2 linked regions of the Methylocaldum szegediense genome follow. The protein of the gene in region 1 interacts with the protein of each later gene in a pairwise test. Links are inferred from orthologs where the notes say so. Each region holds a gene or a part of one and is shown in the gene's direction. Other genes may lie near its edges.

The links.
Region 2: the proteins of moeA (region 1) and mobA interact in binary tests that used the Escherichia coli proteins (3 or more experiments, as listed by UniProt). The link is inferred for Methylocaldum szegediense from one-to-one orthologs.

What each region holds. Positions count from the first base shown.
Region 1 is NZ_OX458333.1:3,691,532-3,707,136, forward strand. Bases 60-2,916 are described here. They hold moeA (molybdopterin molybdotransferase MoeA), read left to right. Parts: upstream 60-782; coding sequence 783-2,051; downstream 2,052-2,916. Other genes in these bases: QEN43_RS15980 (PA0069 family radical SAM protein), read right to left, coding at 60-723; QEN43_RS15990 (PilZ domain-containing protein), read right to left, coding at 2,190-2,498. Also shown: more of QEN43_RS15980, read right to left, coding at 1-59; aceE (pyruvate dehydrogenase (acetyl-transferring), homodimeric type), read left to right, coding at 2,945-5,632; aceF (dihydrolipoyllysine-residue acetyltransferase), read left to right, coding at 5,643-6,986; lpdA (dihydrolipoyl dehydrogenase), read left to right, coding at 7,076-8,497; QEN43_RS16010 (AmpG family muropeptide MFS transporter), read right to left, coding at 8,554-9,885; QEN43_RS16015 (exodeoxyribonuclease III), read right to left, coding at 9,863-10,642; rpmE (50S ribosomal protein L31), read left to right, coding at 10,840-11,043; QEN43_RS16025 (hypothetical protein), read right to left, coding at 11,197-11,814; QEN43_RS16030 (penicillin-binding protein 1A), read right to left, coding at 11,823-14,108; QEN43_RS16035 (pilus assembly protein PilM), read left to right, coding at 14,496-15,557; QEN43_RS16040 (PilN domain-containing protein), read left to right, coding at 15,557-15,605. UniProt on the Escherichia coli protein: Catalyzes the insertion of molybdate into adenylated molybdopterin with the concomitant release of AMP.
Region 2 is NZ_OX458333.1:4,761,771-4,777,380, forward strand. What follows is about bases 6,763-9,624. They hold mobA (molybdenum cofactor guanylyltransferase MobA), read left to right. Parts: upstream 6,763-7,797; coding sequence 7,798-8,451; downstream 8,452-9,624. Other genes in these bases: QEN43_RS20980 (hypothetical protein), read right to left, coding at 6,763-6,970; QEN43_RS20985 (DUF302 domain-containing protein), read right to left, coding at 7,049-7,507; QEN43_RS20995 (flagellar brake protein), read left to right, coding at 8,756-9,508. Also shown: QEN43_RS20965 (FAD-dependent oxidoreductase), read right to left, coding at 37-3,750; QEN43_RS20970 (MutS-related protein), read left to right, coding at 3,999-5,597; gloB (hydroxyacylglutathione hydrolase), read left to right, coding at 5,607-6,371; more of QEN43_RS20980, read right to left, coding at 6,536-6,762; QEN43_RS21000 (DEAD/DEAH box helicase), read right to left, coding at 9,652-13,971; QEN43_RS21005 (sensor histidine kinase), read left to right, coding at 14,204-15,610. UniProt on the Escherichia coli protein: Transfers a GMP moiety from GTP to Mo-molybdopterin (Mo-MPT) cofactor (Moco or molybdenum cofactor) to form Mo-molybdopterin guanine dinucleotide (Mo-MGD) cofactor.

The sequences.
Region 1 (15,605 bases):
AATGACCGGGGCCACCATTACGGTAACTGGTACGCCGGCGTTTGCTAGTGTGCGGATCGTTTGCAAGCGGCGCTGCGGGCTGGTTGCGCGGGGTTCCATGATTCGCGCCAAACCTTTATCGAGTGTGGTGATCGAGATCTGAACTTGGGCCAGATGATCTCGAGCCATGGCTGACAGGATGTCGAGATCGCGCTCGATCAATGCCGATTTCGTGGTGATACTGACCGGATGGCGGCAATCGCGGAGTACTTCGAGGATTTGACGGGTGGTGCGCCATTCCCTCTCGATCGGTTGATAGGGATCGGTGTTGGCTCCTAAAGCGATCGGGGACGGACGATAGGTTGTCTCGCTCAGTTCCTTCCGAAGCAGAGCGGCCGCGTCGGATTTGGCAAAAAGGCGGGTCTCGAAGTCCATTCCCGGTGACAATCCCATGTAAGCGTGGCCGGGGCGTGCATAGCAATAGATGCAGCCATGTTCACAGCCCCGGTAGGGGTTGATAGAGAGCTCGAACGGGATGTCTGGCGAACGGTTATGGGTGATAATGCTGCGAGCGGTCTCATGAGTCACGCTGGTTGTCAGCGGGGGCGCATCCTCGGGCCACCAGCCGTCGTCGATCTTCTCGCGCACGGTCTTCGAATAGCGGGAATCCCGATTGCTCACCGCTCCGCGGCCTTTTCTCGGCATGTTCGGGATACGGATATTTTCGAATCCATCGTCACTCATATCTATCACCGATAGTACCATTTCACCGGTACAAAGGTTTCCGAAGAACGGGTTTCGACATGACTACGATTATCCAACCGAGTTGCAGCGATAATGAAGAGCCCGGCGCACTTCATGTCGATGACGCTTTAGCCCATATGCTGAGTGCCGTATCGCCGGTCAAGGGTTATGAGCAAGTCGCCTTGCTCGAAGCCGTTTCCCGAGTTCTGCACGAGCCCGTGGTCTCGCCCATTGATGTTCCGTCGCACACCAATTCGGCAGTCGACGGCTATGCCTTGAGGGGAGAGGATCTGCCGGGACCCGGTGACGTCGCGAGGTTCCAGGTGGTAGGGACGGCTTTGGCGGGAACGCCGTTTGTCGGAGAACTGCTTTCGGGGCAAGCGGTGCGCATCATGACCGGCGCGTCTATGCCGAACGGAGCCGATACCGTGCTGATGCAGGAGCATGTCGATTTCGATGGGGAGCGGATTTCCGTGACTGGCGGGCGACACCGTGTCGGAGACAATGTCCGCCTGGCCGGGGAAGATATCAAGCAGGGTGAGACCATTCTGAAACCGGGACGCCGTTTGACCCCGCCGGATATCGGCTTAATCGCCTCAATGGGAATCGGTGAAGTCAAGGTTAAGCGGCGTCCGCGGGTGGCTCTCTTGTCGACCGGAAGCGAACTCCATTCGCTCGGGAAGGCTTTGGGGGGTGGCGGCGTATACGACAGCAACCGATATACCCTCCATGCGGCGCTGAAGCGCTTGAGCGTCAAGGTGATGGACCAGGGTACCGTACCCGATGATCCAGAATTGCTGACGGAAGCTTTCATGCGAGCGGCTGCTGCGGCCGATGTGGTGATTTCCACCGGCGGCGTGTCGGTCGGCGAGGCCGATTTCGTCAAAGAAATTCTGTCGTCGATCGGTACCGTCGGTTTTTGGAAAATCGCCATGAAGCCCGGTCGCCCCCTCGCTTTCGGAAGTATTGGCGGCACAACTTTTGTCGGCTTGCCGGGAAATCCGGTGGCAGCGATCGTCAGTTTCTATCGGTTTGTCCTTCCATTGCTTGAAAAGAAGATGGGCGTTCAGGAATATTCCGTCATGCCCATGTTGAAGGCCAAGTGCGTCGAACGTTTAGCAAAAAAGCCGGGGCGTACGGAATATCAACGAGGCATTCTGGAACGGACAGAAACCGGGGACTGGGAGGTTCGTACGACCGGCAGTCAAAGTTCAGGCATCCTTCGTTCGATGAGTTTGGCCAACGTCCTGATCGCGCTGGAACACGATCGCGCGGATGTCGAACCGGGTGATTTGGTCGATGTCTTGCCTTTGGCCTATTTGATGTAGGGAGGCAATTGCTTATCGCCAAGGGCCGGAACATTGATGCCCACCTCTGCGGATCCGAAAGCTCCTCGAGCGGCCCAGGATCAGAGGTTTGCTCCGATAGGCTTTGAAGCCAGGTAGCCGCGTTGGATCTCGAGTCCATCAGGTTTCGCGAGCACCCGGGGTTTTGCCAGACTGCCAAAAACCGAGGCCGATTCCGTGCTGCGATTCCCGTACGACAACGACCGAATACCGAGCCAACCGTATCAGGTTGCCGTGTTCGAGGGTAAAGACGAGCCTGGCCGTCTCACCAATGAGCCGCTTCGACGGTTTCGCGACTTCGATGAAGACGCCTGAACGGCTTATGTTTTTCGCGATGCCTCGTAAGGGAGCGCTAGCCGGCATGATGAGATAAGCGGAAATTCGCGAATCGAGCCGTGGCGCACGCCGGCGTTCCTTCTCCGAATTCATCCTGCTTCCTAACATAGGGGGCAACCGGTTGTCTAAAACAGGGATTCACGCTCGAACGGTGCAACTATGCGTCCGTTGGCGAGCGAGGATGTTCTTGTGCCCGGGATGGAGTGAGCACCCAGCGATGATAACAGGTGACGGAAGTTCATTAAATCGCCGACCAACTCATTTTTCACATTCTCTTTTCTGGCGTAATCGGCTCTTAATCTGTAACATTTTCCGATTGGACTTTTTTCCAACAATATCACGTTGACCGCGTTCAGAAGCAAAGTCAGAGTTGCACGGTTCCGTCATCACTGGATCAACGGTTCGAGAAACATGCCAGGAATTCTTTCGTTAACAACGCGATTTTCAAATCGGTACTCTGACCCGATGATTTGGAGCGCGCTTGCCCACGTTCGAAAAGATTAACTGGAAGACCTTAAATCACTGGAGGAATCTTTCCTATGTCCGCCGTGAGTTTGTCTCACCCATCACAAATCCTTAAGAGCGAAAACGATATCGATCCCGAAGAAACTCGTGAGTGGCTGGAGGCCCTGCAGGCGGTCATCGAGACGGAAGGTATCGAACGGGCGCATTTCCTGATCGAAAGCCTGGTCGACCAGGCGCGCCGGGCGGGAGCGAATCTGCCTTATAAGGCGAATACGGCGTACATCAATACCATCCCGCCTCACATGGAGCCTCGCTTGCCGGGCGATGCCGGTTTAGAGCACCGCATACGCTCTTACATCCGTTGGAATGCGATGGCCATGGTGGTGCGTGCCAACCGCAAGTCCACCGAATACGGCGGGCACATCGCGACCTTCGCTTCGGCGGCGACGCTTTACGACGTGGGTTTCAATCACTTTTTTCGCGCCCCTAACAAGGACCATGGGGGAGACCTCATCTACTTCCAGGGACACGCCGCACCCGGTATTTACGCGCGTGCTTATCTCGAGGGGAGATTGACCGAAGAACAACTCGACAATTTCCGCGCCGAGATCGGCGGCAACGGTCTTTCGTCTTATCCGCACCCTTGGTTGATGCCGGACTTCTGGCAGTTCCCGACGGTGTCCATGGGCCTCGGGCCGCTCATGGCGATTTACCAGGCGCGCTTCATGAAATATCTGGAGGACCGGGGGATTTTGAAGACTGCGGGCCGTAAAGTCTGGTGTTTCTGCGGTGACGGAGAGATGGACGAACCGGAATCCATGGGCGCCATCGGATTGGCCGGTCGAGAAAAACTCGACAATCTCATCTTCGTCATTAACTGCAATCTGCAGCGCCTAGATGGGCCGGTACGGGGCGACGGCAAGATCATTCAGGAACTCGAGGCCGAATTCCGCGGCGCCGGATGGAACGTCATCAAAGTTATTTGGGGCTCCTATTGGGACCCGTTGCTGGCCAAAGACAAAGACGGGCTCTTGAAAAAACGCATGGAGGAAGCCGTGGATGGCGAGTATCAGGCGTACAAAGCGAAAGGCGGTGCCTATACTCGCGAGCATTTCTTCGGCAAGTATCCGGAGCTGAAGGAAATGGTGGCCAATTTGTCCGACGAGGACATCTGGCGCCTGAATCGCGGTGGACACGATCCGCACAAGGTTTATGCCGCTTATCACGCGGCGGTGAACCATACCGGCCAGCCAACGGTGATCCTCGCCAAGACGGTCAAGGGTTACGGCATGGGTAGCGCCGGCGAGGGGCTCATGACCACGCACCAGCAGAAAAAGATGGACGAGCAGGCGATCCGGGCATTCCGCGACCGTTTCAAGATTCCGATTCCCGATGACAAGCTGGCAGAGGTGCCGTACTACAAACCGCCGGAAGACAGTCCGGAATTGCGCTACATGCACGAGCGTCGAAAAGCTCTCGGCGGTTACCTGCCACAGCGCCGCCGCGACGCGCCGCTTTTGCAGGTACCGGACTTGGATGTTTTCGAATCTCTGCTGAAAAGCACGGAAGGTCGGGAAATGTCCACGACTATGGCGTTCGTGCGTTTGCTGACCCTGTTGCTGCGCGACAAGAAGCTGGGCAAGTACATCGTTCCCATCGTTCCGGACGAAGCCAGGACTTTCGGTATGGAGGGACTGTTCCGCCAGTACGGCATTTATTCATCCGTGGGACAGCTGTACGTCCCTGCGGACGCCGGTGGGGTGATGTATTACAAGGAGGATAAGTCGGGCCAGATCTTGGAGGAGGGCATTTGCGAGGCGGGTTCCATGTGCTCCTGGCTTGCGGCCGGAACGGCTCACACCAATCACAACATCCAGATGATCCCTTTCTACATCTACTACTCGATGTTCGGGTACCAGCGGGTGGGGGACTTCATGTGGGCCGCAGGCGACATGCAGGCACGCGGTTTCCTGATCGGCGGAACGGCAGGGCGTACGACTTTGGCGGGCGAAGGCTTGCAACACCAGGACGGACACAGCCATGTGAATATGTCGGCGATTCCCAACTGCGTGGCTTACGATCCGTGCTTCTCCTACGAGCTGGCCGTGATCATTCAGGACGGACTCCGGCGGATGTACCAGGAGGGCGAGAGCGTCTTCTATTACATCACGGTCATGAACGAGAATTATCCTCACCCGGAGATGCCGGCGGGTGTCCGAGAGGGGATCGTCAAGGGCATGTACAGATTGAAGGACGCTGGCAAATCGGCGCAAGCGCAACTACTGGCCAGCGGTACGATACTCCGCGAAGCCCTCGCCGCAGCGGAGTTGCTGGAACAAGACTTCGGCGTGAAAGCCAACGTCTGGAGTGTCACCAGCTTCACCGAGCTGCGCCGCGATGGATTGGACAAGCAGCGTTGGAATCTTTTGCACCCGGACCAGCCTCGTCGCATCAGTTACGTGGAGGAATGCCTGGCTGGAACCAAGGGGCCGATCATCGGCGCATCCGACTATATCAAACTTCTCGCCGATCAAATCCGGCCGTTCGTGCCGAGAGCCTATGAAGTGCTCGGTACCGACGGTTTCGGGCGCAGTGATCGGCGTTCCGAATTGCGGAGGTTTTTCGAGGTGGACCGGCATTACATCGCATATACCACACTGAAGGCTTTGGCCGATGAAGGAAGCGTGGCGATTTCAACCGTCAAGGAAGCCATGGCTAAGTACGGCATCGACCCGGAAAAGCCCAATCCAGTGAAGGTGTAAAGGCAACGCTATGGCAGTGTTGAAAGAAGTCGTCGTTCCCGACATTGGAGATTTCAAGAACGTCGAGATCATCGAGGTGCTGGTCAAACCCGGTGATGTGGTCAATGTCGAAGATTCCCTGATAACTCTAGAGAGCGACAAGGCGGCGATGGAAGTGCCGTCGCCTTTCGCGGGTGTGGTGAAGACCATGAAGGTCAATGTCGGTGATCGGGTGAGTCAGGGATCGCCGATATTGCAGTTGGAGGTCCAAGATCAAGCCGAGGCGAAGCCGGCCGAGGAGCCCGCGCCGGTCGTGGAGGCGAAACCCGAAAAGGTGGTAGCCGAAGAAGTGGAGGCTAAGCCTGTCGCCGAGCCGACGAAACCGGTTCCAGCGGAGCCCCAGTCAAAGCCCACGCCCTCGCCGGTTATTGCCGAACGAGCTCTGAAAGCCGCCGAAGAAGATCTTGCGCATCCGCCTCACGCGAGCCCATCGGTTCGGAAGTTCGCTCGCGAGTTGGGCGCTGATCTTAGAAAAATTAAAGGCACGGGGCCCAAAGGTCGCATCTTGAAAGAGGATGTTCAAGCGTTCGTAAAGGAGAGCTTGAAGCGGGCGGAGCAAGCATTGGCCGGTGGCGTTTTGGCGATGCCGCCCCAGCCGGAGATCGATTTCGCGCAGTTCGGGGTAATCGACCGCCTGCCATTGTCACGCATCAAGAGACTTTCCGGTCCGAACCTGCATCGCAGTTGGGTCAGCATTCCCCACGTCACGCAGCACGACGAAGCCGATATCACGGATCTCGAAGCGTTTCGTCAGTCGCTGAAGAGCGAGGCGGAAAAGCAGAACGTCAAACTGACCTTTCTGCCGTTCGTCATGAAGGCTGTGGTGGCAGCGCTCAAAGCCTTTCCGACGTTCAATTCTTCCCTCGCAGGTAATGGCGAAGAACTGATTCTCAAGAAGTATTATCACCTGGGCGTAGCCGTGGATACTCCGGAAGGCTTGGTCGTGCCTGTCGTGCGGGATGTCGATCAAAAAGGCATTTTCGACCTGGCTAGAGAGTTGGCCGAGCTCAGCGCTAAAGCTCGCGGCAAGAAGCTGCGCAGCAATGACCTCGAGGGTGCATCGTTCACCATTTCGAGCCTCGGCGGAATCGGAGGTACGGCCTTTACGCCTATCATCAACCCGCCTCAGGTTGCGATCCTCGGCTTGTCCCGAGCGCAAACCAAGCCGGTTTACCAGGACGGGCAGTTCGTCCCGCGCTTGATGTTGCCCTTGTCCTTGTCCTACGACCACCGTGTGATCGACGGCGCCGAAGCCGCACGCTTCACGGTTTATTTGGCCGGGCTGTTGGCGGAGTTGCGGCGGGTTCTCTTATAGAGACAAGCATGCTCTCCCGCAAACGGATTCGAAACGGGAGCGACGGACCGCTGACCAGCAATTTCCCTTAAACAGAAGGTAAACAATCGATGTCGGATACATCCAGTTTGCATGCCGAGGTAGTGGTTTTGGGCGGTGGGCCCGGTGGCTACACGGCCGCTTTTCGAGCCGCCGATTTGGGTAGACAGGTGGTTTTGGTCGAACGCTATCCAGTGCTCGGCGGTGTCTGCTTGAATGTCGGTTGTATTCCTTCAAAAGCATTACTGCATGCCGCCAAAATTATTCAAGAGGCGCAGGAAGCGTCGAATTTCGGATTGAATTTCGGTACGCCCAGCATCGACCTGGAGAAACTGCGTGAGTGGAAGGACAAGGTCGTGAAGACGCTCACGACCGGCCTTGCCGGGCTCGCCAAACAGCGCAAGGTCACCGTCGTAACCGGGGTGGGTAGATTTTCGTCGGATCGATCGCTGACAGTCGAAACAGCCGAAGGTCCGAGAACAATCAGTTTCGACCATGCGATCATTGCGGCCGGCTCGCAGCCGGTCCGGATTCCCGGCTTTCCCCATGACGATCCGCGGATGATGGATTCCACCGACGCCTTAGAGCTGGCCGAGGTGCCCAAGCGTCTTCTGATCATTGGCGGCGGGATTATCGGGCTCGAGATGGCAACGGTCTATCACGCGCTGGGCTCGAGGATCACAGTGGTCGAACTGATGGATCAGATCATTCCGGGCTGCGATGCGGATTTAGTCAAACCTTTATATCAGCGCATCAAGAAACAGTACGAAAACATCTTCCTGAAAACCAAAGTCACGCGCATCGAGGCGAAGTCGGAAGGATTGCAGGCCTATTTCGAAGGCGACGAAGGTGCGCCCGAATCCGACCTATTCGACCGGGTTCTGGTCGCGGTTGGCCGGAAGCCGAACGGTCATCTGATCGGTGCTGAAAATGCCGGCGTCAAGGTGGATGAGAAGGGCTTCATTCCGGTAGACGAGTGTCAGCGGACCAATGTGCCGCATATCTACGCGATCGGGGATATCGTGGGCAATCCGATGCTGGCGCACAAAGCGACGCATGAGGGCAAGGTAGCGGCTGAAGTCATCTCCGGAGAGCGGACGGCATTCCAGGCACTGACGATTCCCTCGGTCGCTTATACCGATCCGGAGGTGGCCTGGATGGGGCTAACGGAAACGCAGGCAAAAGCTCAAGGTATCGCTTACGACAAAGCCGCGTTTCCCTGGGCGGCGAGCGGTCGGGCACTGGGCATCGATCGCAAGGAGGGCATGACCAAGATTCTCTGCGATAAAGAGACTAGACGCATTCTGGGGGCAGGCATCGTCGGCCCGAACGCGGGGGAGCTGATCAGTGAGGCCGTTCTGGCTTTGGAAATGGGGGCCGATGTGGAGGACGTCGCCTTGACGATTCACCCGCATCCGACCTTGTCGGAGACTTTCGCCTTCGCCGCCGAGATGCTGGACGGCAGTATTACCGACCTTTACATTAGAAAATAGGCGGAATCAACGCGAGAAGAGACTACCGGCAGGCGCTCGTCTGCCGGCAGAGCTTTTCAGTCGGGTGACTGTGAATCGGGTTGCGGTTCGAGGCGAGCGGGTCTTTCGCTTTTGTTTCCGCCGTTCCATGGCGCCACTTTGAATAACAGCAGCATGCCCGGCAGGGTGAGCGCAAAGCACAACCAGTAAAAGCGCTCCCAGCCTAGCGCTTCGATATGAAGCAGCGAAACATTCCCCACTTTGATGTCCCCACCTTCGACTAGAAAGCCGGTAAAGGCATTGGCCAGCGTTCGCGGAGTGGCGGCGAGGCTGGTAAATAGCGCAAACTGGGTGGCAGTGTACGCTGGATTGGTCGTAGTGGCGATATAGGCAACGAAAGCGGCCGTGCCCAATCCAACACCGAAGGCCTCGGCGCCGATAACCGCAGCCAATCCGGCTATCGTGTGGCCGGCCGTGGCAAGCCAGACGAAGCCGAGAATCACCAGGGCTTGTAACACGCCGAATATCCATAGGGACCGATGAATCCCCAGGGAAATCATCCAAATGCCGCCGAGAATGCCGCCCGCGACGTTCGGCCAGAGCCCGGCATGCTTGGCGACCACGCCGATTTCCGTCTTACTGTAGCCCATATCTAAGTAAAAAGGTGTAGCCAGGGCTGTCGCCATGCTGTCGCCGAGCTTGTAGAAAAATATGAACGCCAGCACGGTCAATGCGCCGCTCCAGCCTTTTCGCTGAACGAATTCACGAAAAGGATCGACCACGGCTTGACGCAGAGTCGACGGTGTCTGGCTGGAAAATTCTGGTTCGCTGCCGATGATTGTGAGGAGTAGCCCTGGGAGCATGAACAGCGCCGTGATCAAGTAGACGGTATCCCAGGACAAATAGTCGGCAAGAATGAGTGACAGAGATCCCGGCACGAGTCCGGCGATTTTGTACGCGTTCACGTGGATGACGTTGCCGAGTCCCTGTTCCTCGTCCTTCAGGATTTCGCGTCGAAACGCGTCTATGGCGATGTCCTGAGTTGCCGAGAACAAAGCTACGGCCACCGCCAGCCAACGAATGGTCGCGATGTCCGGTATCGGTGTCAGCCAGCCGAACGCCGGAATGGAGAGCAAGAGCGCGATTTGCGTCACGAGCATCCAAGTTCGGCGCCGTCCCATCGGCAAGCCGTACCGGTCGCACAGAGGCGCCCACAGGAATTTCCAGATATAAGGAAATTGAACCAAGGCCAGAAGCCCGATTTCTTTGAGATCGACACCACCATCGCGTAGCCAGGCTGAAATCAGGCTGATCAGCACGAAAAGCGGCAACCCGGAGGAGAACCCCGTGAGGACGCAGATCAGCATCCTCCGGTTGAATACCGCTTCACGCCAGGAAAGGGTAGTCATAGTCGATGGTGAGTGGCGCATGGTCCGAAAAACGCTCTTCCTTGTAAATGTATGCCGCTAGAATTCTGTCCCTGAGAGAAGGGCTGGTCACCTGGTAGTCGATACGCCAGCCCACGTTCTTGGCCCAGGCCTGACCGCGATTCGACCACCAAGTATATTGCTCCGGCTCCTGATTGACGACACGAAAAGCATCGACCCAGCCATCCTGCTCGAACACGATATCCAGCCAGGCACGTTCCTCAGGCAGAAATCCGGAATTCTTCTGGTTGGAGCGCCAATTCTTGAGGTCGATCGGTTTGTGGGCGATGTTCCAGTCGCCACAAAAAATGTAAGTCCGCCCCGATTGTGCACACTCGCGAAGGTATGGCAGAAACCGGTTCATGAAGTCGAACTTCACCGCTTGACGCTCCTCGCTGGACGAACCGGACGGCAAGTAAAGGGAAACGACGCTCAGGGAGCCGAATCTCGCTTCGAGGTAACGCCCTTCAGCGTCCAAGTCAGGCCAGCCGAGGCCTTGAACGATTTCGTCCGGCTCGCGGCGGCTATACAACGCAACCCCACTGTAGCCTTTCTTGACGGCGTCCAGGTAGTAGCACCGATAGCCTTTGGGCCAATATATCGGATCTTCCAGTTGGTGTGTCTGAACCTTGGTTTCCTGAAGGCAGACGATGTCGGCGTTTTGTTTGTCCATCCAGTGGAAGAAGCCTTTGCGCGCCGCTGACCGCACGCCATTCGCGTTGAAGGAGATTATACGCATTATGGTTTATATCTCAGATGGGCATAAGACCGCGGAAAGCTACTCGAAACATCGGGCATACCGTTCGATGAGGAGGGTCGGTGTCAGCCCAAAGCGGGAAGATTCGAGTTGCAGACGTTGCGGTAAAAGGTCGTTTTAAGTAAGATGAAAAATTTGTCGTCCCTTTGTAGTTCTGATTTGTTGGAGAGTACCTAATCATGAAGCCGGATATTCATCCCGAATATAAAGCCATTACCGTCCAGTGCAGTTGCGGCAACACGTTCGAAACCAAGTCGACGTTAGGTAGGGATTTGCACATCGAAGTGTGTTCCGCCTGCCATCCATTCTATACGGGCAAGCAGAAGATCGTCGACACCGCCGGTCGAGTCGACAAGTTCCGGCGGAAATATGGACGGGGTTGATTTTCGGGCCCCATCCAAACCGCTCGAAACCGCTTGGCCACGTCGATTAAATGACAATAAGCAAGGACCGGCCCTCGCGGTTTAACATCGCCCGTTTGGGAATGGAAGCGAAATCGGCTGGACGGGAGGGTTCGGTCTGCTCGCACTATTCGCTTATGTACCAAGCCGAAGCTTGGACGGTGAGCTGCCGTTAATCAATTTTTCGACATCGTGCAGCGAGCCGCCGGGTACAGCCTTTTCCTTCCGGTTGATCCGTTGCCCTTTTAATTCCGGCGGCAGTACAGCCAGTTCAACGCGGACGCCGTCGACATAAAAGTCCAGTGCCGGACAAGTCACGCCTCGCCGATGCCCTAGATTGAACGAAAAGGATCGTTCCCTGAACGGGATGCCGACCTCGATCAGTTTCTTGATGATCTCTTCCGGGGTTTCGGGATACACATACAAAACAATAGGGCTGTACTTGCTGGCACTGCCGTCCAAGACAGCGCCGACCAAGCGCGGCGAAAATTCTTCCAAGAAACGCATGGCCTCCAATGCGAGCCTTCGCAGTCGGGTAATGTGTTGTGGCTGCGTATCCGCCCGGTAGAGTCGAAGATATTCTTCTAGCGCCTGGTCGATTTCCTCGTTACGGGGAAGGCTGCGCGAGTTCGTTATCCCAAGACGGGCCGCAGCCTTATTTTTTGCCGGAAGATAATCATTTATACCTTCCTCTGCGATGATTCGTGCGGCCTCGTAGGCGATCAATCGTCGGGCTCTGTCTTTTGCGGACATGGCGGAGGTCAAAATAGCGATTCGATCGGTTTGTCGGTCGTGACGCTCGGGACTGTTGGCTCCAGTGGTCGCGGTTGTTCCTCGTCTGCGATAGACTCTGATGGAGGAGGCGCGCTCACGCGCGGCGCGGCGTAGTAGCGGGGCACTCTCCCAGAAGGAAAGACCTCAAACACTGCATTGGGGCTCCCGGGCAAGGCTAGCATCCCGGTGCTCGGATCCATGCGAGCGATTGTCAGTCCGCTTGGAAGTGGGAAAGTTTGCTCGGGTACGTCTTTGAGTGCTTCTCGCATGAAGTGGATCCACATGGGAAGTGCGGCTTTGCCCCCGGTTTCGCCTTTCCCTAAGGATTTTGAGGAATCGAATCCAATCCAGGCGACGGCGGTCAGGGAAGGAACGTAACCGTTGAACCACGCGTCCTTGTAATCATTTGTCGTACCGGTTTTGCCGGCGACATCATTGCGCCCCAGTTCCATAGCGCGGACCGCGGTTCCGGTTCGCACCACATCTTGCAGCATAGAATTCATCATGTAGTGGACCTGAGCCGACAGTATGCGGGGTGCAAAGTTCGTCTGGTGATCATCGGCGTCACTGCAATTTGCGCAAGCGATTTGCGGAGTGGCTTGAAAGACCATGCCACCCGCTTCGGTTTCTATGCGTTCGATGAAATAGGGCTCGACGCGAAAACCGCCGTTAGCGAAAACCGCGTAGGCCTGTGCCATTCGAAGAGGCGTCGCGGTGCCGCTGCCCAGGGCTAGCGGAAGGGATCGCGGCAGTTCTTCGGGTTGGAAACCGAAGCGCCGCGCCATATCGATCGCTTTCGTAAGGCCGATGCTCTGAAGTAGGCGGATGGACACGAGGTTCCGAGATTTGGCCAAGGCTACCCGAAGCCGCGTGGGGCCATAAAATCGACCCGAGTAATTCTGCGGACGCCAAAATCCGCCTTCCTGCGAGGGGTCGGAAAAAACGACCGGCGCGTCATTGACTACGCTCGCCGGAGTATATCCTTGGGCCAAGGCCGCCGAGTAAAGTACGGGCTTAAAACCGGAACCCGGTTGTCTTTGAGCTTGGGTTGCTCTGTTGAATTTGCTGATCGCGAAATCATATCCGCCCGCCAGCGCGACCACGGCGCCGCTGGTCGGATCCAAGGCGACCAAGGCACCCTCGACTTGTGGAATCTGGCTGAGTTTCCAATGGCCGTCGCCGTCCTTGCGAAGTCTGATGAGGTCGCCGGCCTTGAGTATTTCTTTGGCGCTTCGCGGAAAAGGGCCTTGTGCGTTTTCGGAAATATATCGGCGTGCCCATTTGAGACCATCCCAGTCGAGTACGATTTGTTGTTGATGGCCGAGATAAACGTCCGCGGAAGTTTCGTTGACAGCCAGGACTAATCCTGGCACCGTCTCCCCGGTTTTCGGGATGCTGGACAACTGCCTGTCCCAGTACTCGCGGCGCTTTTCTTTCTTTAAGTCTATTCGCTGTGTTACACCTCGAAATCCGTGGCGTTCGTCGTACTCGTGCAGCGCAAGGCGCAATGCCTTGTCGGCGGCCCTTTGTAAACGGCTGTCGATAGTAGTGTAAATTCGGAAACCGTTGGTATACGCAGCTTCGCCATACTGGCGATACATCTCGTTGCGGATCAATTCCGCGACATAAGGAGCGTTTAATTCGATGGGGGTGGTGTGAAGCTTTGCGGTGACCGGTCGCTCGATTGCTTCCTGATAAGTTTGATCATCGATATATCCCAGTTTCCGCATCTGCTTAAGAACGTAGTTTCGCCGCTCCACGGCCCGTTGCGGATTGGTTATCGGATTGAAAGCGGAGGGGGCCTTCGGTAAACCAGCAATCATCGCGATCTCGTCTACCTCGAGCTCATTTATCTTCTTGCCATAGTAGACCTGACTCGCGGCAACGACGCCATACGCATGATGACCGAAGTAGATCTTGTTTAAGTACAGCTCCAAGATCTGCTCCTTTGTCAATTCCGATTCGATTTTGACTGCAAGCACAATTTCCTTGAGTTTGCGATAGAAAGTCTTTTCGCTGCTCAAGAAGAAATTGCGAGCGACTTGCATCGTGATGGTGCTGCCGCCTTGCTTTTTCTTTCCCGTCCGAAGGAAGGAGAACGTCGCTCGCATCAAGCCGACGTAGTCCACACCACGGTGCTTGAAGAAACGATTGTCCTCGGCGGCCAGGAAAGCCTGAATGACCCTGCTCGGGACTTCGGAAAAGGAGACCGGGCTCCGCTTCATTTCGCCGTATTGAGCCATCAGCAAGCCGTCTTTGCTGTAGATGCTCATGGGGGTTTGGTATCGAGCATCGCGCAGAACCTCCGTGTTCGGGAGTTGCGGTGCAATGAAGCGATAAAGCAAAAACGCGGCTAAAACTAAACTCGCAAATCCGCCAAGCAGGAAGAGAAAGATTAGTTTGATAAGGCTCGCGGAACGGGAGCGTGCTTGACCTCGATTGTTGCGGGTTCTCACTCGACCATCAAAAAAGCTGTTTTTCCGGCTGTAGCTATCGAACGATCATGAGCTGCGCGTCGCTCGGCTGACCGATAGCGGGGGTCTCATGGGCAAACTTCCAATCCCTACTATACTACATGACAGCGTTTAGCGGGTGACGAGAAACGGCATTGGGACTCGGTACCGCCCGCGTGAAGTCAAAGCGAGCTTGGGACGTTATCGATGTTTTTTTTGTACCGCAAGAGACCGCCGCTGCTTGGAATCGACATTAGTACTGCGGCCGTAAAGCTGCTGGAACTAACAAAAGACGGACAGCGTTTTCGGGTGGAAAGCTATGCCGTCGCACCGTTGCCGCCAGACGCGGTGATCGACAAAAACATCGCGAAGGTCGAAATCATCGCAAACGTCATCAAAACGCTTGTCAAGCAGTCGGGCACGCGACTCAAACATGCTGCCGTTGCCGTACCGAGCTCGTCGGTCATCACCAAGACCATCTCTATGCCCGCTTCCTTGAGTGAAGATGAGCTTGAGGCCCAGATCGAACTGGAGGCAGATCAGTACATCCCATACTCGTTGGATGAGGTGAGCCTCGACTTCGAGGTGCAGGGCAGGACCGAGAAAAATCCCGATATGGTCGATGTTCTACTGGTGGCTTCCCGAAAGGAGAATGTGGAAGACCGGGTCGCCGCACTAGAGATGGCTGGACTCAAGGCAGAGATCGTCGATGTGGAGTCGTACGCACTGGAGAATGCCTGCAATCTGATCCTGGATCAGTGGCCCGGCTACACCCCTGAGCAGACTATCGCTGTAGCCGATGTGGGCTCGACTATGACGACCCTGAACGTGATTCATAACCGCCGAATCATCTATACACGCGAACAGGGGTTCGGCGGCAAGCAGCTGACGGAGGAAATCCAGCGCCGGTATGGGCTTTCATACGAGGAAGCCGGTTTGGCAAAGAAACATGGGGGGCTGCCAGACAATTACTTGCTCGAAGTGCTGGAACCATTCAAACAGGCCATGGCCCAGCAAATCGGGCGCTCGCTGCAATTTTTCCTTGCTTCGAGTTCACACCGGACTGTCGACGGTTTGGTGTTAGCAGGCGGATGCGCTTCGATACAGGAAATTGATCGCTTCGTGGAAGGCGTTCTGGGTATTCCCACGGTCACTGCGAATCCGTTTGTCAACATGCATCTTGCGCCGCGCGTTAAACCACAAAGCTTGAACAATGATGCTCCGGCGTTGATGACGGCCTGTGGGCTGGCTTTGAGGAGTTTGGACTAATGGCTCGGATCAACCTACTTCCTTGGCGAACGGAACTCCGTAAACAAA
Region 2 (15,610 bases), 1.1 Mb from region 1 along the record:
TCCGGATATTGTCATGCTTTCGTCACGGCAAATTTTTCAGCTGGGTCGTCGCTCGCCGGTTTTGGCTAGCAGATAATCCAGCCACATCGCCGATAGCTTCTCCTGTACGGAGTTTTGACGCAGGCGTGCGTACAAATTGGGGAAATCCACCCGGTCGAGGTCCTGATCCTGGTTGTAGCAGGAGTACACGAAATACGGCTTGCCGCTGTCCGGTTCCACGTGCTTGCACAGGCATTGTGCACAAACGCCCTTCATCATGCATTGCATCGGCGAATTGATGGAGCCTATGGCGGAGTGATGAGGTTTCAGATACGGCTTGAGAACGCCGTAACGGGCCTCCTTGACCGCCGCCATCATCCGGTCGGACCCGATCACGATCATGTGATCGACGTCGTCCATGTGGATAGGCGTCGGACCCAGTTCGCCTTTGGCATAAGCCACCATCGCTTCGACGATATTGCCGACGAAGGTCTTGTCCTGAGGACGTAGCGGCGGAATGGGTTCTGCCCCCGGAAGATTGTCGACCGACCAGACCACCACGTCCGAAGCCGCCTCGATTTCTCGGACCTTGAACACGTCTTCGCGTTTTCGATAACCGGCGAAATAAATGACCTGGCTACCCGCGGCGCGCAGCGCTTTACCGATGGAGAACAGTACCGCATTGCCGAGTCCCCCGCCGGCGAGCAGCACCGTCTGCCCGGCGTGAAGCTCGGTGGGGGCGCCGGTGACACCCATCACCACGATGGGATCGCCCGGTTTCCACTGCGCGCAGAGCTTGGAGGACGACCCCATCTCCAATGCGATCAGAGAAATGAGTCCTTGTTCCTTGTCGACCCAGGCGCCGGTCAGAGCCAGTCCTTCTGCGGCCAACACGGTGTCGTCCAGCACGGGCGCGAACGTTTCGAAATTCTGAACGCGGTAGAACTGTCCGGGACAGAAGTGTTTCGCGGCCAGTGGAGCCCTGACGATGACTTCGACGATAGTCGGCGTGAGCCGATTGATTTCCACGATATGCGCCCGCAGCACGTCGTCCAGCTTGCGTTGGAATTCCTTAAGCTGGGCCTGGCGCTGAGGCTGTAGGGTGGGATCGAGTGCGGCAAGATCCTTTTGAAAGAGCTTGACAATGTAAGGATATCCGTTCTTGGCACTGGCCATGGCTTTGACGACGTTGCCGGCGTAAACCGGATGGTTGTCGCCGTAGAACGTGATGAATTTGCCGTGACGTCGGTACGAAGTGAACGGGGCTGGTTTGCCGATTTTCGGGATAGCGGTGTCATTGACCGGTTCGAGCTTCGGAATCTCGCTCAGCCAATTAGGTTCGTAGCGTTGGTAGAACTTCTGATCCATCTCAAACGTATCCGGATGTTCGGATTCGTAGATGGTGTTGGGCGAGGTGCCGGCGGCTATGAACAGACTGCGTAGCGGTACTTCGAGCGTGCCGACTTTCTGCCAGCGGCCATCCTGTTCCTCGAGTTTCTCGAAGCGCACCGCACGAAGATGCCCGTATTCGTCTTCCAGCGCCTCGAGCGGGTTCATGCCCTCGGCTAGCAGAATGCCTTCGTCCATGGCTTCTTTGATTTCCTCGTGATTCTGCCGGTACGCAGGGGAGTCCTTCATGCCCTTGCGATAGTACAGCGTGACGCCTCCCCAGGCGTTCAGCAAAGGCAGGAAATCGGGTTTTTCCCCGGCGGCTTGCGCGCGCTGTCGTTCTGCCTGGATGGCCTTGGCGTGCTCCAGGAACTCGTCGAGAATCGCCAATTCTTCCTCGTCGTAGCGGGAACGTACGGCGTCCTCGCCCCATTGGGCGCAGAGCTTCTCGTAGCGGTGCATGATCTTCTCGACCTGCACCGGGTAATAGGCCAGGAGCTCGGTGGCGGTGTCGATGGCGGTCAGTCCGCCGCCGATCACGCCGGCCGGAAGGCGCACTTGCAGATTGGCCAGCGACGATTCCTTGGCGGCGCCGGTCAATTGCAGCGCCATCAAGAAGTCCGACGCTTTGCGAATGCCCCGGATCAGGTTGTTCTTGATGTCGATGATGGTGGGTTTGCCAGCCCCGGCGGCGATGGCGATATGATCGAAGCCCAGGTCCCAAGCCTCATTGATCGTGAGTGTGCCGCCGAAGCGCACGCCGCCGTAGCAGCGGAAGCTGTGCCGCCGCAACAGGGTGAGATAAATGACTTTCAGGAAATTCTTGTCCCAGCGCACCGTGATGCCGTATTCGGCTACGCCGCCGAAACCCAGCATGATGCGTTTGTCCAGGTCTTCGTACAGCTCTCGGAAGTCTTGGATAGGACGGGGTGGATGGGTCTCGTCGCCGACGATGTCCTTGGGCAAGGGTTCGATCTTGAGGCCGTCGATGCCGACCACGCCGAAACCCTCGTTGATCAAATAATGCGCCAGCGTGTAACCGGCGGGTCCCATTCCGACCACCAGCACGTTCTTGCCGTTATACGGAAGCGGGTACGGCCGCTTGACATTGAGCGGGTTCCAGCGGGTCAAAACGCTGTAGATTTCGAAGCCCCAAGGCATGAACAGCACGTCGGTGAGAACATTAGTCTCGATCTGCGGGATATTGACCGGCTCGGTTTTCTGATAAATGCAGCCCTTCATGCAATCGTTGCAGATGCGATGGCCGGTGCCGGGGCAGAGCGGATTGTCAATAGTGATCAGCGCCAGCGCGCCGATGTTATCGCCTTGCCGCTTGAGGACATGCATCTCGGAAATCTTTTCTTCCAGCGGGCAGCCGGTGATGGTCACCCCAAGCGGGTTTGTTTTGTAAGTGCCGTCCTTTCTGTTCCGCATGCCCTTCGAGCACGAGTCAGTGTCCCGGTCGTGACAGTAGATGCAGTGGTCGACCTCGTACAGAACGCGCCGTCCGGGAAAACGCGGATCGGTGAGGCCGAACCCGTCGCGTCGCCGGTGGTGCTCCTCGGGCGCCGCCCATACGGTGTAACCTTCCGCCGGGCGCGTTTCGTGATGGACCAGATGATTGAAGTCGGTCTTGGCCGGGAATTTGAAGCTGACCCAGCCCTGGATCTGCGCTTTGAGTTCCGGGATTTTCTGGGCGGCATAAGTCCAGCGTTGGACGAGATCCAGCAGTCCCGTGACCAAACCTTCGTCGCTTTCGCCCAGCAGGTGCGCGAAGCGCGCTTCGGCATGGTGGTCGGCGGCAATGGCGCGGCGCAAGTCGGCGATTTCGGTGGTACCCGCCGCTCCGCCTTGATGCCAGCGGTACAGACGCGCACCCAAGGCAGCAACCGCTTTTTCACGGTCGACTTCGCTCAGCGCCGGTTCGGCGACCTTGAGCAAGGTCTCGAAATCCGCCCGGATGCCGGCGATGTCCCAGCTTTCTGGCGCTTGATTCTTGAACAGGCCCGCCACCTTGGCGACGATCTCATTACGGTATACGAAGATGTTGTCGAACTCGTCGCGGATCGTTCGTATTTGGGCGTCCCGTTCGGACGACACGCCGAAGAGCCGGGCTACGAACGTGCCGACATACGGCGCCATCTTGACCAGAATGTCGGAAATCTGCTCCGCCGGCATGCCTTCGCCTTGGCACGCGCGATAACGTTCGAATTCGGCGAATAGCGCGGGATCGTGATCTCGGACCGTTGCGTCGAAGACATCCGACAAGTCCTTGAGACGTTCCGGTTCGTACAAATCGGCATAGCTGAAGCCGGGTATCCCTAGGGTCAAAGTAGAGCTGGCGGTCGGGCGCGTATCGGAGCGAACGGAGTGATAGGTCATGAGTGTCGAAGTTGCGTAGGTTGAAGAGAATTTCTTTATGTCGGAGTTTCCGAATAACGAAGCGATTTTTTTCGAAAAATACTTCAAATTTTACGCCGAATCGACGATCGAGTCGACCGCGGGCACTGCCGGACGTGTTACGCGGTCTTTGTAGATGTGGGCGCCGCTTCCCGTTTCCTTCCCGGTTGAAGCGGACGCCGGTAAAGTGTAGGTTAGCGCCGAATTCATCATACCCAGGTCCTCGCTCCATGAATGCCCTATACAAGACACTTCTTCAATCCGATGCCAAGGAGCCGCCGGCCGTCCGTTTCGCCACCCCTGGCGCGACCGGCGAGGGCGTCATCGACGTTTCGACGTTTCAGGCTATCGAAGTCGATAGGCTGTTCGATGCCATCAACCATGCCGCTACGCTCACCGGTCAGGCGACTCTTTATCGCTCGCTGGTGCAGCCTTTGGCGTCGGCGAACCTCGTTCGGGCCAAGCAAGATGCGGTTCGCGAGATCGAATCCAATAAAGCGCTTCGAGAATCGCTGGAGACCCTGACCAAGCAGGCCAAGTCGCTGGAAGATGACTTTTACGGATTGTTGTTCGGCACGTTCTTGGGCCTTCTGAGCTCTCCTGCGCACAAGCTGGAGATCGAAGGCTACGGTTATGAGACCTATAAGAAAGGTACTCGGTTCATGCTCAATTTGGTGGACGCGGCCAACCGCGTGCCGAAGCCGAACAGCGAATATTTGCGCGCATTGATCGACGACTTGCGAAATTTCGCCAACTCGCGCGCCTATGCGCTGATGAAGGGGCCGGTATACCGAACCGAAAAAGACGTTCGACCTAAGGCGGAGAAGCCGTGGTATATGCCGGCGATCCGCTTTCGACCTTCGCTGTTCAAACCGGTCGGCTTGACCATCGCGGCTGTGCTCCTGCTTCTTGCCCTCCAGTTCGTGCCATTGCTGCTCGATATGGCGATGTCGATTGCGCCGGTATTCTGGTTGTTCCTGCTGCCCATCAGTTTCGTTTATATCCCCTTGGTCGGCGGATTCGACCGCGACGGCTGCATCTACCCGTTGCGCGACATCTTCAAGCGCTCCGAAGACGTGCAAAACACGTTGGACTCCTTGGGCAAGCTGGACGAGCTTCTGAGCTTCGTCCGCTTCAAGGAAGCTTTCGGCCATCCCGTTGTCCTGCCTAAGATCATCGAAGCCGAGCGCCATTCCATGACGTTCAAGAACGTGCGCAATCCGGTGCTCGGCAAGGATAATCCGGGCTATGTGCCCAACGATATCGGCCTCAAAAACACGCGGCTCACCTTCATTACGGGCCCGAACAGCGGCGGCAAGACGGCGTTCTGCAAGACCTTGGCGCAGAGCCAGTTGCTCGCGCAAATCGGCTGCTACGTGCCCGCTCAGGAAGCGGAATTGACCGTCGCGGACCGCATTTTTTACCAGGTCCCCGAAATCAGCCATCTCGCCGATGGAGAAGGGCGCTTCGGCACCGAACTCAAGCGCACCAAGAATATTTTTCTCGCGACCACATCGAAAAGTCTGGTGATCATGGACGAACTCTCGGAAGGCACGACCCACGAGGAAAAGATCGAGATTTCCATGAATATCCTGGACGGGTTCTATCAGAAAGGCGGCAACACGGTCTTGATCACCCACAACCACGAACTGGTCGACGCTTTTCAGAAAAAAGGCATCGGCCTCGCAAAGCAGGTCGAATTCAAGAACGAGCAGCCGACCTACCGAGTGGTGGAAGGCATTTCCAGAGTCAGTCATGCGGACCGGGTGGCTCGGAAAATCGGCTTTTCAAAAGAAGATATTGCCCGGTATTTGTCCGGTGGCAAATGAGAGAGCACCATGTTGGAAGTCCTCCAAATTCCCGCACTCAAAGACAATTACATTTATCTGATCCACGACGATCAATCCGGAGAGACGGCGGCGGTTGACCCGGCAGAAGCCGGTCCGGTTCTGCAGGCGCTGGCAGCCAACGGATGGGAGCTGACTTATGTCCTGAACACCCATCATCATGGCGATCACGTGGGCGGCAACCTGGAACTTAAGCGGCGGACGGGTTGCCGGATCGTAGGTTCGGAACGAGACCGCGAGCGCATTCCGGGTATCGACATCGCCGTGGGCGAGGCAGCAACGCTGAAACTTGGAAGCTTTGAGGGTCGTGTATTCGATGTTCCGGGCCATACACGGGCGCATATCGCCTTCTGGTTTGCCGCGGCCGATGCGTTGTTCTGCGGCGATACGCTGTTTGCCCTAGGGTGCGGCCGGCCCTTCGAGGGGACGCCGGAAGAGCTGTGGCAATCGCTCGAGAAACTGCGCGCCCTGCCTCCCGAGGCCAAGGTTTACTGCGCTCATGAATACACCGAGTCGAATGGCCGCTTTGCTTTGACGGTCGAGCCCGAAAATACGGCGTTGAAGGCAAGAATGGCCGAAGTTCTGGCGCTGCGCCAGCAAAATCGGCCGACGGTGCCTTCGATGCTTAAGGACGAATTGGCGACTAATCCGTTCCTGCGACCCGAAAGCGAGGAAATTCGGCGCAATCTGGGAATGACGAATGCCGATCCGGTAGATGTGTTTGCGGAGCTTCGGCGGCGGAAGAATGCGTTTTAGAAGCCCCTTGGACAAGCGGATTCCGTTTCAGGACCCGCCTGTCAAAAGATTGGGGCAGAGCTTCCTTGGTCTTGGTCGGCAAGGGATTGCCTCCTAGTGAGGACGGAGTTGCCCGTTAGGTCGGGAATCCGTTCCCGACATTTCGGGCCGTAACTGACCACGGATTATTGTCCGTTATTTGTTTCGTCCTTTTTGGCGGTAGTTTGCAGAAAGCACGATTCCTGAGCATTCTTCGTCACTTCCTTGTACTTTTCGCGCAATTTTTCGGATTGGGGCGGGTCGCGGAATTCCGCGCCGCGTTCGCCGACTACGTTGAAGCCAAGAGTGAAGGTCTGTGCCTGGACGAATTCGTCGTGGCTCATCCGGCTCGCGATCTTGTCGATGGCACAGGTGCAGTGATAGAGGTTGTTATAGTTTTGCCCCCCTTGCTCCTCCATGCACTGGAGGACGTATTCCACCCTGGCCAGGGTGGGAAAATCATTCGTTTCCTTTGCTTCCGCTTGAGGCTCGGGAGGTGTAGGTTGGCAGCCGGCCGCCAGAACCACAACAGCGATCGTTGCGGCCCAACGGGGTTTCAAAGAGAAATTGGATATTTTCATGCTGATTCGTTCTCGTAAACCTGTCGCAAAATTGCTAGATGATAGTGTAGCGAGAGCGGAAGGTCCATTTCATGACGTTCAGTCTTCGACCGCGAAGTCTACGATTTGTTTGAGTTTTTCGTTCATTTTCCGGGCAAACTCGTTCATTCTCGGATTGGGCGAACGGGTCGGCAGCAGATGCGTGGTCACGATGACTTTGCCGTTTTGAGAACGGACCGCCACATTGCAGGGCATGTGGATGACCGATTCCGGCGAAATTTCCAGCATCTCGCGCGCTAACGTCAGATTGCAGAACTGGATCGTGTCGTAATCGGGGAAGCTGATGTTCTCGCGGTCCCGGATCACGCTGCCGATCTTGTTATGGCCGGTGATGCGGAAATTCTGTTCGGTGATGGCGAGCTCCAGCTCTGCGAGAACGTCCTCGTATGGTTTAGTCGTCTCGGCTTGATAATAAAGTGACTCGGGTTCTTTCTGCGCAGCGCACCCCGATAGGATAAACAGAAGCACCGCGAAGATCGAACCTAAATATTGATGCATACGCTTATAAGCGACAAGGTGTCGAAACTCGATTTCCGCACGCTCCGGATAGGTCTTTTACCTTCGGGAAAATAGGTAGGGTGCGGCGCGACCTGGTAAGCGGCCAGGCCCAGCATCGGGCGCGCCGGAGTTGTAAGCCAAGCGGAACGCCATGGCGCGGCGTAGCCGACCGGCACGCGCGGGGAATGTTCGGTGCGGTCGGGATGGGTGGGAGCTTGCCGTATCAGTGGCTCGCACAGGCTGCTTTTCCGAGTTCGAGGTTTGATCGGAATTTTCTTTAGATTATCACTATGATTTTAGAGCGCGCAAAAATAACCGGCGTGCTCCTGGCCGGTGGTCGCGGACGACGGATGGGCGGCAACGACAAAGGGCTGATCCTTTTCAAAGGCAGACCGCTTTCGAGCTATGCCCTGGAGGCTCTGGACTCGGTCGCGGGGCATATTTTGATCAATGCCAACCGGAACCTGGAAGCGTATGCGCGTTTCGGCTATCCCGTCATATCCGATCGAACCGATAGCTTCGACGGACCTCTGGCTGGCCTGCTCAGCGCCATGCGTGCGGCGGAGACGCCTTATGTACTCACTGTACCCTGCGATTCGCCGTTGGTAACCGGGCAGCTTCTGGAGAGGCTGTGCCGCACGTTCCAGGAGACCGGAGCCGAGCTTTGCGCCGCCCACGACGGCGAGCGTTTGCACCCAGTTTTTCTCCTGGTCGAAAGGCGCTTGGCGGACAGCCTGGAGCGATACCTCGCCAGCGGCCAGCGGAAATGCGAACACTGGCTCGAGCAGCACAGACTGGCCTTGGCCGATTTCAGCGATCATCCAGAATTGTTCGCCAATATCAATACGCCGGAGGAGCTGGTGGCACTGGAGAGCGCAGTGTCGATGGGTGCGGCAGTTCCGATTCGGTACAGTTCGGCTGGGAAACCGAAGCCGTCGCCGTGACCCCCCGGCCGGCCGGGTATGCTTGCCTCAAAAGGCGCAGCTGCCGTACGGGTCACACCGGCTGCGGCAAGGCGCGGTTTCCGGCCGACTGGTGGACCCGCGGAGAACTGTGTACTCGAGGTGACGGTTCGCCGATCGGCGATCCACCGCGTTTTCGATACACTTCGTGAATGCAACGAGTCGGTGCAGGGCTGTGCGCTTTATCAGCAGGGCGGACTACGAAGTCGTCCCCAATCGGCCCCCAACCCTTCGACAGATGCTAAGCTCCGGTGTGAAAATGCGCTTATTTGACGATGAGTAACCCATGCCAGCCGAAATCAGTGAAATCCCGGATGTACATGTTTTGCGAAGCCGGGGCGAGATCATCGAAAAACTCAAGCTGATGCAGACCAAAAAGTGTCTGTTGAGCGCGCAGCCGGACGGAAGAAACCTGGGTTACATGACGACGGTCGTGCAGGTGATGCCGGAAAAGGGTTTGGTGGTCATGGATTTGAGCGAGAATCCAGGCATCAATCAGACCGTGCTGGCGGCGCAGAAGGTCGCATTCCGCGGCCAAGTCGACGGTATCCCGAGCCGGTTTGTCTTGACCGGGCTTGTCGAAGCGACTCTGAACGGACAGACCGTATTGGTAGCTGCTATTCCTGACTCTTTGTACTGGCGGCAACGTCGGAAGTTTTACCGTGTGGCGATTCCGATCGCCATTCCAGCCAAATGCGTGCTTAGTGTGGACGGCAAGCGCGAGGAATTCGCCGTTGCCGATATCAGCCTTTCGGGGCTGGCTCTAATCGACAAAGCGCATCGGCTCGGCGACCCTTTCGCCGCGGGACATCTTCTTGAGAATTGCAGACTGGTCCTGCCCCAACATGGCGAGCTGCCGCTCAGTCTCGAGATACGCAACAAGGCGCCACTGACCAGCGCCAATTCGCCGGCCGGCCAGCGGGTGGGGTGTGCTTTCCGCTGCACCGGCCGAAACTTCGAAGTCATTCTCCAGAAATTCATCTACGAGGTCGAACTGCATAAAAAGCGCCAAGACGACCTATCGCGTAGAGACCGCTAAGGATTTGACCGAATCTTACCGGATGCAAGTCGGGACCTTTTCCCGACTTTTATTGCGGCAATAATCCAGCAAGTGGATTTGTCGGCAAAGAATCGCCGACCTACCGCTCCCGAGATCGCAAGCTACATCTTTGCCATCGAATCCTAAGATGCCGAGCCGAGATAAGCCCGCAGTTGCGGCGGGATGGTTCGTTGTGTCAGCCGGTTCTTGAATTCCCACTCTCGGTGTTTCTCCACCGAAACCAGGAACTGCGTTTCCTTACCGATGTACAGGGCGGTCGGGATGCCGCCCCGGAATAGCACGCGGTTGCCGGGGAGGGCGGGGATTTTGGCGCCGGGTGTGACGATGCCGACGAGGTTTAGCGGGTCGACGGCGCTGAGCGTGACTAGGGTTTCCCTATCCTGCTCTTTGCGCACCGCGCGCAGGATCTCCACCGCTTCGGGCAAGGCGAACTGTTCGCCGAAATGTCCGGCCACGAAGCGTCCGCCGCGTATCTCGCCGCGGGCTTCTAGACGCCGATAGATACGAAGGAGGTCATGCCAGGCCGGCACAATGGTCTCGCGCGCCAACAACGCCCGAAACACAACGCCATAACGCTTGAGCAGAGTCCCGGCGACATGCTCGGCGGCTTCTTGATTGACCGCCTCGGACGGGCTTTCGTCAATCCGCGGCGGCGGCTGAACCAGTGTCCAGCGTCCGGCTTCCGCCATTCCGAAGGAAAGTCCCCGATAGCGTTGCTTTTTTTGCTCCGGCATCAGTAGAGCACGTAATCCCATGAAACTGTCCGAGGCGACTCGCCCGCGCGCCACCAGTTCCGCCAGCGCATTTTCCAGCTGAGTCGGCAGGAGTCCTGCCCACTGGGCCAGTTCTTCGAAGAACAATGCGCCGCGGGTGCTCAAGATATCGGCTACACGCTGTGCGGAGGGTGACAAGTCGGTCGAGTCGCACGCGGCTGCGAACTGTTGCCAGTAGGCGAGATGACGCCGACTGACGAGCGCCATGGGTGAGGATTTGACCGGTCCTTGCCCGCTTTTGCTGGCGGACAACCGGGTCCAGACGATCTTGCCCGAAAGGCATAAGGCGTCGAGCCAGGCCGGATCGTAGTCAGCGATTCGTGCCGGCAGCAGATCGCCTTCCCAGGCGACCGCGGCTGCCTCGAAGCCTTCCAGTTGGGCCACGATTGCCGCGAGCGCCTGTGCGCCCTGCATGCGATTTTCGGGATGCACGTGCTGCCAGCGGAACAGAAAACGCATGAAATCCGCACCGGAAACCGGTTCGATTTCCTGGCGCAAACGGTTGATGGTGTAGCGATGGATGCGCGCCAGCAAGCGTCTTTCGCACCATTCTTCGGTGTTGCTTCCGGGGGTGTACGATCCGCGCAGGACGAAGCCTTCGGTTTGCAGTGCCGAGAGAGCGGCCTCGATGCGCGTGACCGGAAGGCCCAAGGCTTCCGCCAGTTCCGCCGCCCTGACCGGCCCGGTACAATCGATGCGTGCGCGAACGATTTCTTTCAGCGCGTCTTCCGGTGTCCAGTTTTGTGCCCGGTACTCCGGCGGCAGTTGTGCGGCATAAACGATGCGAGCGGACGAAGAGCCGTCTGCTTGGGCATATACTGCGCGGAATTGCGGCAAGCGCTCGGCTGCGATCCAGAGCTGGTTGCCGGTCGGGCCGACTAATTCCGTTACTCGGCCTTGCAGTTTCAATTCGCGAAAGAATCCTTCCCAACCGATTTCTGCCTCGGATTGCCGAAGAAAGCCCAGCATCTGCAAGGCATCGTGCAATTCGTCGGCGTTGGCGGCTTCGGGCCAGGCTTCCTGCCGTACCCGGTCGATGGCTGCCTGATCGAGACGGCCGAGGTCTGAAGCTTCCGAAGGATCGAGCCAGCGGCGGCTCGCTACCGCGCGGGTCCGGCGCTCTTCCAGAGGCGCGTCGTCGAGGAAGCTGTAAATCTTGGAGTTGACGATTTCGGCGGCGAGCGGCGAAGGTTCGGTGAGATCACGACAGACCACGCGGATCGTGCCGTTTTCGATTCCGCCGATTACCTCAATCAGCCGGTCAATGTCCATCGCTTCGGTCAGGCAATCATGCACGGTCTGGTTGACCAGCGGGTGATCGGGCACCTCCCGATCTCCGACGATGTTCTCGAAGCATGCGAGCTGGTCGGGGAACACCGCGGTGACGAGGTCTTCCGCCTGCATGCGGAGGAGATAAGGGGGCGTCTTGCGGCCTCCCTGGAAGCGCTTGAGCGCCAGCGAACAGACCGCGTTCCAGCGCCAGCGCACGGTGAACATAGGGGCTGCGAGCAGCGCTTGCACCAGGGTGTCGCGCACGGTACGGGTATTCAAGAAACGAGTGACGTCTTCCAGCGCGAAGCTTTGCGAAGTGCCTAAGGAGAGAATGATGGCGTTCTCGGTGGCGGCGGCTTGAAGTTCGAAATTGAAGGTGCGGCAGAAGCGCTTGCGTAAAGCGAGGCCCCAGGCGCGATTGACCCGGCTGCCATAGGGCGCGTGAATGATGAACTGCATCCCGCCCGATTCGTCGAAGAAGCGCTCGAACACCAAGGTGTCCAGGGTTGGGAGCGTACCCAAGGCGAGTTTGGCCGCGGCGAGATAATTGACGGCCTGCGATGCGGCCAGCGGCGAAATGCTGACCTCGTTTTCGAGAAAGGCTCTGGCGGCGGAAAGGTTGAGGTTTCGATCACAAGCGTTGTCCTCTAAACGATCCTCGATTTCCCGCCGTAGCCGCGCCACCGCATAGGACAGCTCGTGCGTCCGCCCCGGGGCTTCGCCGAACCAGAACGGGATGCTGGGCGGCTGATTACGGGCGTCCTCGACGCGCAGGGTGCCGGCTTCTAAGCGCAAGACTCGCCAGCTCGCGTTGCCGAGTTGGAAAATGTCACCGGCCAGACTTTCGATAGCGAAATCTTCGTCGACGGTGCCTATGAATTCCCCCGAAGGTTCCAGGATCACGCGGTATTCGGAATTGTCCGGGATCGCCCCGCCGCAGGTCACGGCGGTGAGTCTCGCGCCGCGACGGGCGCGCAGGCGCTTGTGGATACCGTCCCGGTGCACGTAGGCACCGCGCGTGCCGCGCCGGCTGCTGAAGCCTTCCGCCAGCATCTTCACAACGTCGTCGAATTCCTTCCGGCTCAGATCCCGGTAGGGATATGCCCGGCAGACGGTGCGATAGAGCTCGTCCTCGGACCAATCCTCCGCGGCCACCATCGCCACGATCTGTTGGGCCAGGACGTCCATCGGTTTCTGTGGCATGACCAAACGGTCCAGTTCGCCCCGCCGCACCGCGTCTAGCAGGGCGATGCACTCGATGAGATCGTCCCGGCTGGCCGGGAACAGCCGGCCCTTGGGCAAACCGCCGGCGAAATGACCGGAACGGCCCACCCGCTGCAGAAAGGTGGAGATCGAGCCGGTGGTACCCAGTTGGCAAACCAGGTCCACGTCGCCCACGTCGATGCCGAGTTCCAAAGAGGCAGTGGCGACCAATGCTTTCAGCTTGCCGGTTTTCAAGCGGTGTTCGGCGGACAGGCGCTGTTCCCGCGACAGGCTGCCGTGGTGCGAGGTGACGTGCTCTTCGCCCAGCCGTTCGCTCAGGGCGCGGGCCACCCGTTCCGCCAGGCGGCGCGTGTTGACGAAGATCAGCGTGGTCTTGTGCGCCTCGATCAGCGCCGTCATGCGGTCGTAGATTTCCTTGGCCGCCTGCTGGGACAACACCGCTTCGAGCGGCGAATCGGGCAATTCGATGGCAAGGTCGAGCCGGCGCCGGTGTCCGGTGTCGATGATGCGGCAATCGGCCCCGCCGGTCAGAAAGCGGGCGACCGACTCGATAGGATTCTGGGTCGCGGAGAGGCCGATGCGGGTAAGGCGGTGCTCGACCAGGCGTTCTAGACGTTCGAGCGACAAGGCCAGGTGCGACCCGCGCTTGCTACCCACCACCGCGTGGATTTCGTCGACGATCACCGTGCGCACGGTTTTCAGCATGCGCCGGCCGCCCTCGCTGGTGAGCAGGATATAAACCGACTCGGGCGTGGTCACCAGGATATGGGGCGGATGCTTGCTCATGGCCGCCCGCGCCAGCGCCGGGGTGTCGCCGGTTCGGACCTGCGAGCGGATTGCCACGTCGGTCGAGCCGAGCTCGAACAGTTTTGCGTTGATGCCGTCCAGCGGCGCTTCGAGGTTCTTGTGGATGTCGTTGCTCAGCGCTTTGAGCGGCGAGATGTAGAGTACGCGGGTTTCTTCCGGCAAGCCGAAGACTTCGCCTTCCCGAACCAGGTCGTCAATGGCGGCCAAGAACGCCGCGAGGGTTTTGCCGGAGCCGGTGGGCGCGGCAATCAGCGTATGCCGGCCGGATTTGATGGCGTCCCAGGCTTCGGTCTGGCATTCGGTGGGCGCGGGAAAGGCGTCGCGGAACCAGGCCGAGACGGCGGGATGAAAGCGGTCGAGGATCATTGGACTACGTTACCCCAAAGCGAACGGCAATCTCAATCCGGCTAATCGTCGCGGAAGATTAGCTATCGCTCGGAGCCGAAATCCCTTTGAGTCGAGGTCCCGGCGGCAACGCCGTTCAGGCCGATGTATCAGTTTTGTCATGGCGATTTTGTTCGAGGTGTCGTATTTTCCGCAACAGATATTGGCGCTTCGGTATTATCCGGACAGATTCTGATCGATAAAGGCGGTTTCCTTGCACAGACTTCCCATCAAACGAGTTTTGACGAACGGTTATGTCGTAGCGGTAATCGCGACTGCAATCGTAGCGATTATCCAGTATCTTCTGCTGCCGCTTTTTACCGGATCGCCGCCTTTGCTTCTTTTCCTGCTCGGTGTGGCGCTCGCGGCCTGGCAGGGCGGCTTCGGCGCGGGGTTCCTCGCCACGGTTTTGAGTACCCTGTCAGCCATTTTCTATTTGATCGAACCTTACCAGTCCTGGCAGATCTTCGAAGAGAAGGAGTGGCTCAGAGCCATGCTGCTACTGATCGTGGGTGGCGTGCTGGGCCTCATGATTTCGCTTCTGCGCAGCGGAGAGCGAAAGGCGCTCCTCGAGGTGCTGCGGCAGAAGGAGCGGCTCGAGCGGGAAATCGTCGAGCGCCAAAAGGCCGAACAGGCGCTAAATGCGGCGCATGCCGAGGTTGTGAATGAGCGGAACCGGCTCGAAGCCATCATGGAAACCCTGCCCGTGGGCGTCGCCATCCTGGACGCCCAAGGCGGCATCATCGGCGCCAATCGGGCCGTCGATCAGGTCTGGGACGCACCTTGTCCGCCTGTGCGATCGGTAGACGACTATACCGTCTTTAAAGCGTGGTGGGCGGATACCGGCAAGCCGGTCCAGCCGGATGAATGGGCACCGGCCCAGGTGTTGAAAAAAGGAGAGCCGGTCGTCGGGCAGCTGGTGGAAATTCTGAGGTTCGACGGGGTTAGGGCAAGCATTCACAACAGCGCCGCACCTATCCGTGACGCGTCCGGTCGCATTGCGGGCGCCGCGGTGGTGGTCATGGACATCAGCGAAAGCGTCAAGCGGGAGCAGGCATTGAGAGAAAGCGAAGAGCGGTACCGATTGGCGATCGATGCCGCCCAGATGGGGACCTGGGATTGGGACCTCGAGAGCCACAAAGTCGTGGGGAATGCTCGTCACGCCGCGCTTTTTGGCTATCCACCCAAGGAAACCGTGATGGACGAACACATGATTTCCGATCGAATACATCCGGAGGATTTGCCGCTTGTCTCGGCCGCCGTAGACGAAGCGAGGGACCATCAATTCCGCTACGACTGCGATTTCCGCATCGTCTGGCCGGACGGTTCGGTTCGCTGGGTTTCGTCGATCGGAGAGTTCCACTATAACGCGCAGGGTACGCCCGTGCGCATGATCGGGGTGTTACGGGACATCACCGACCGCAAGCGGGCCGAGGAAGCGCTACGCGAGGCCGATCGGCAAAAGAACGAATTCATTGCCATGCTCGGTCACGAGCTCCGAAATCCGCTGGCGCCTATCCGAAATGCGGTTCAGGTCATGCGCAAGCTGGATACCCACGATCCCAAGCTGCAATGGGCGCGCGATGTCGTGGACCGGCAGCTCGATCACCTGGTGCGATTG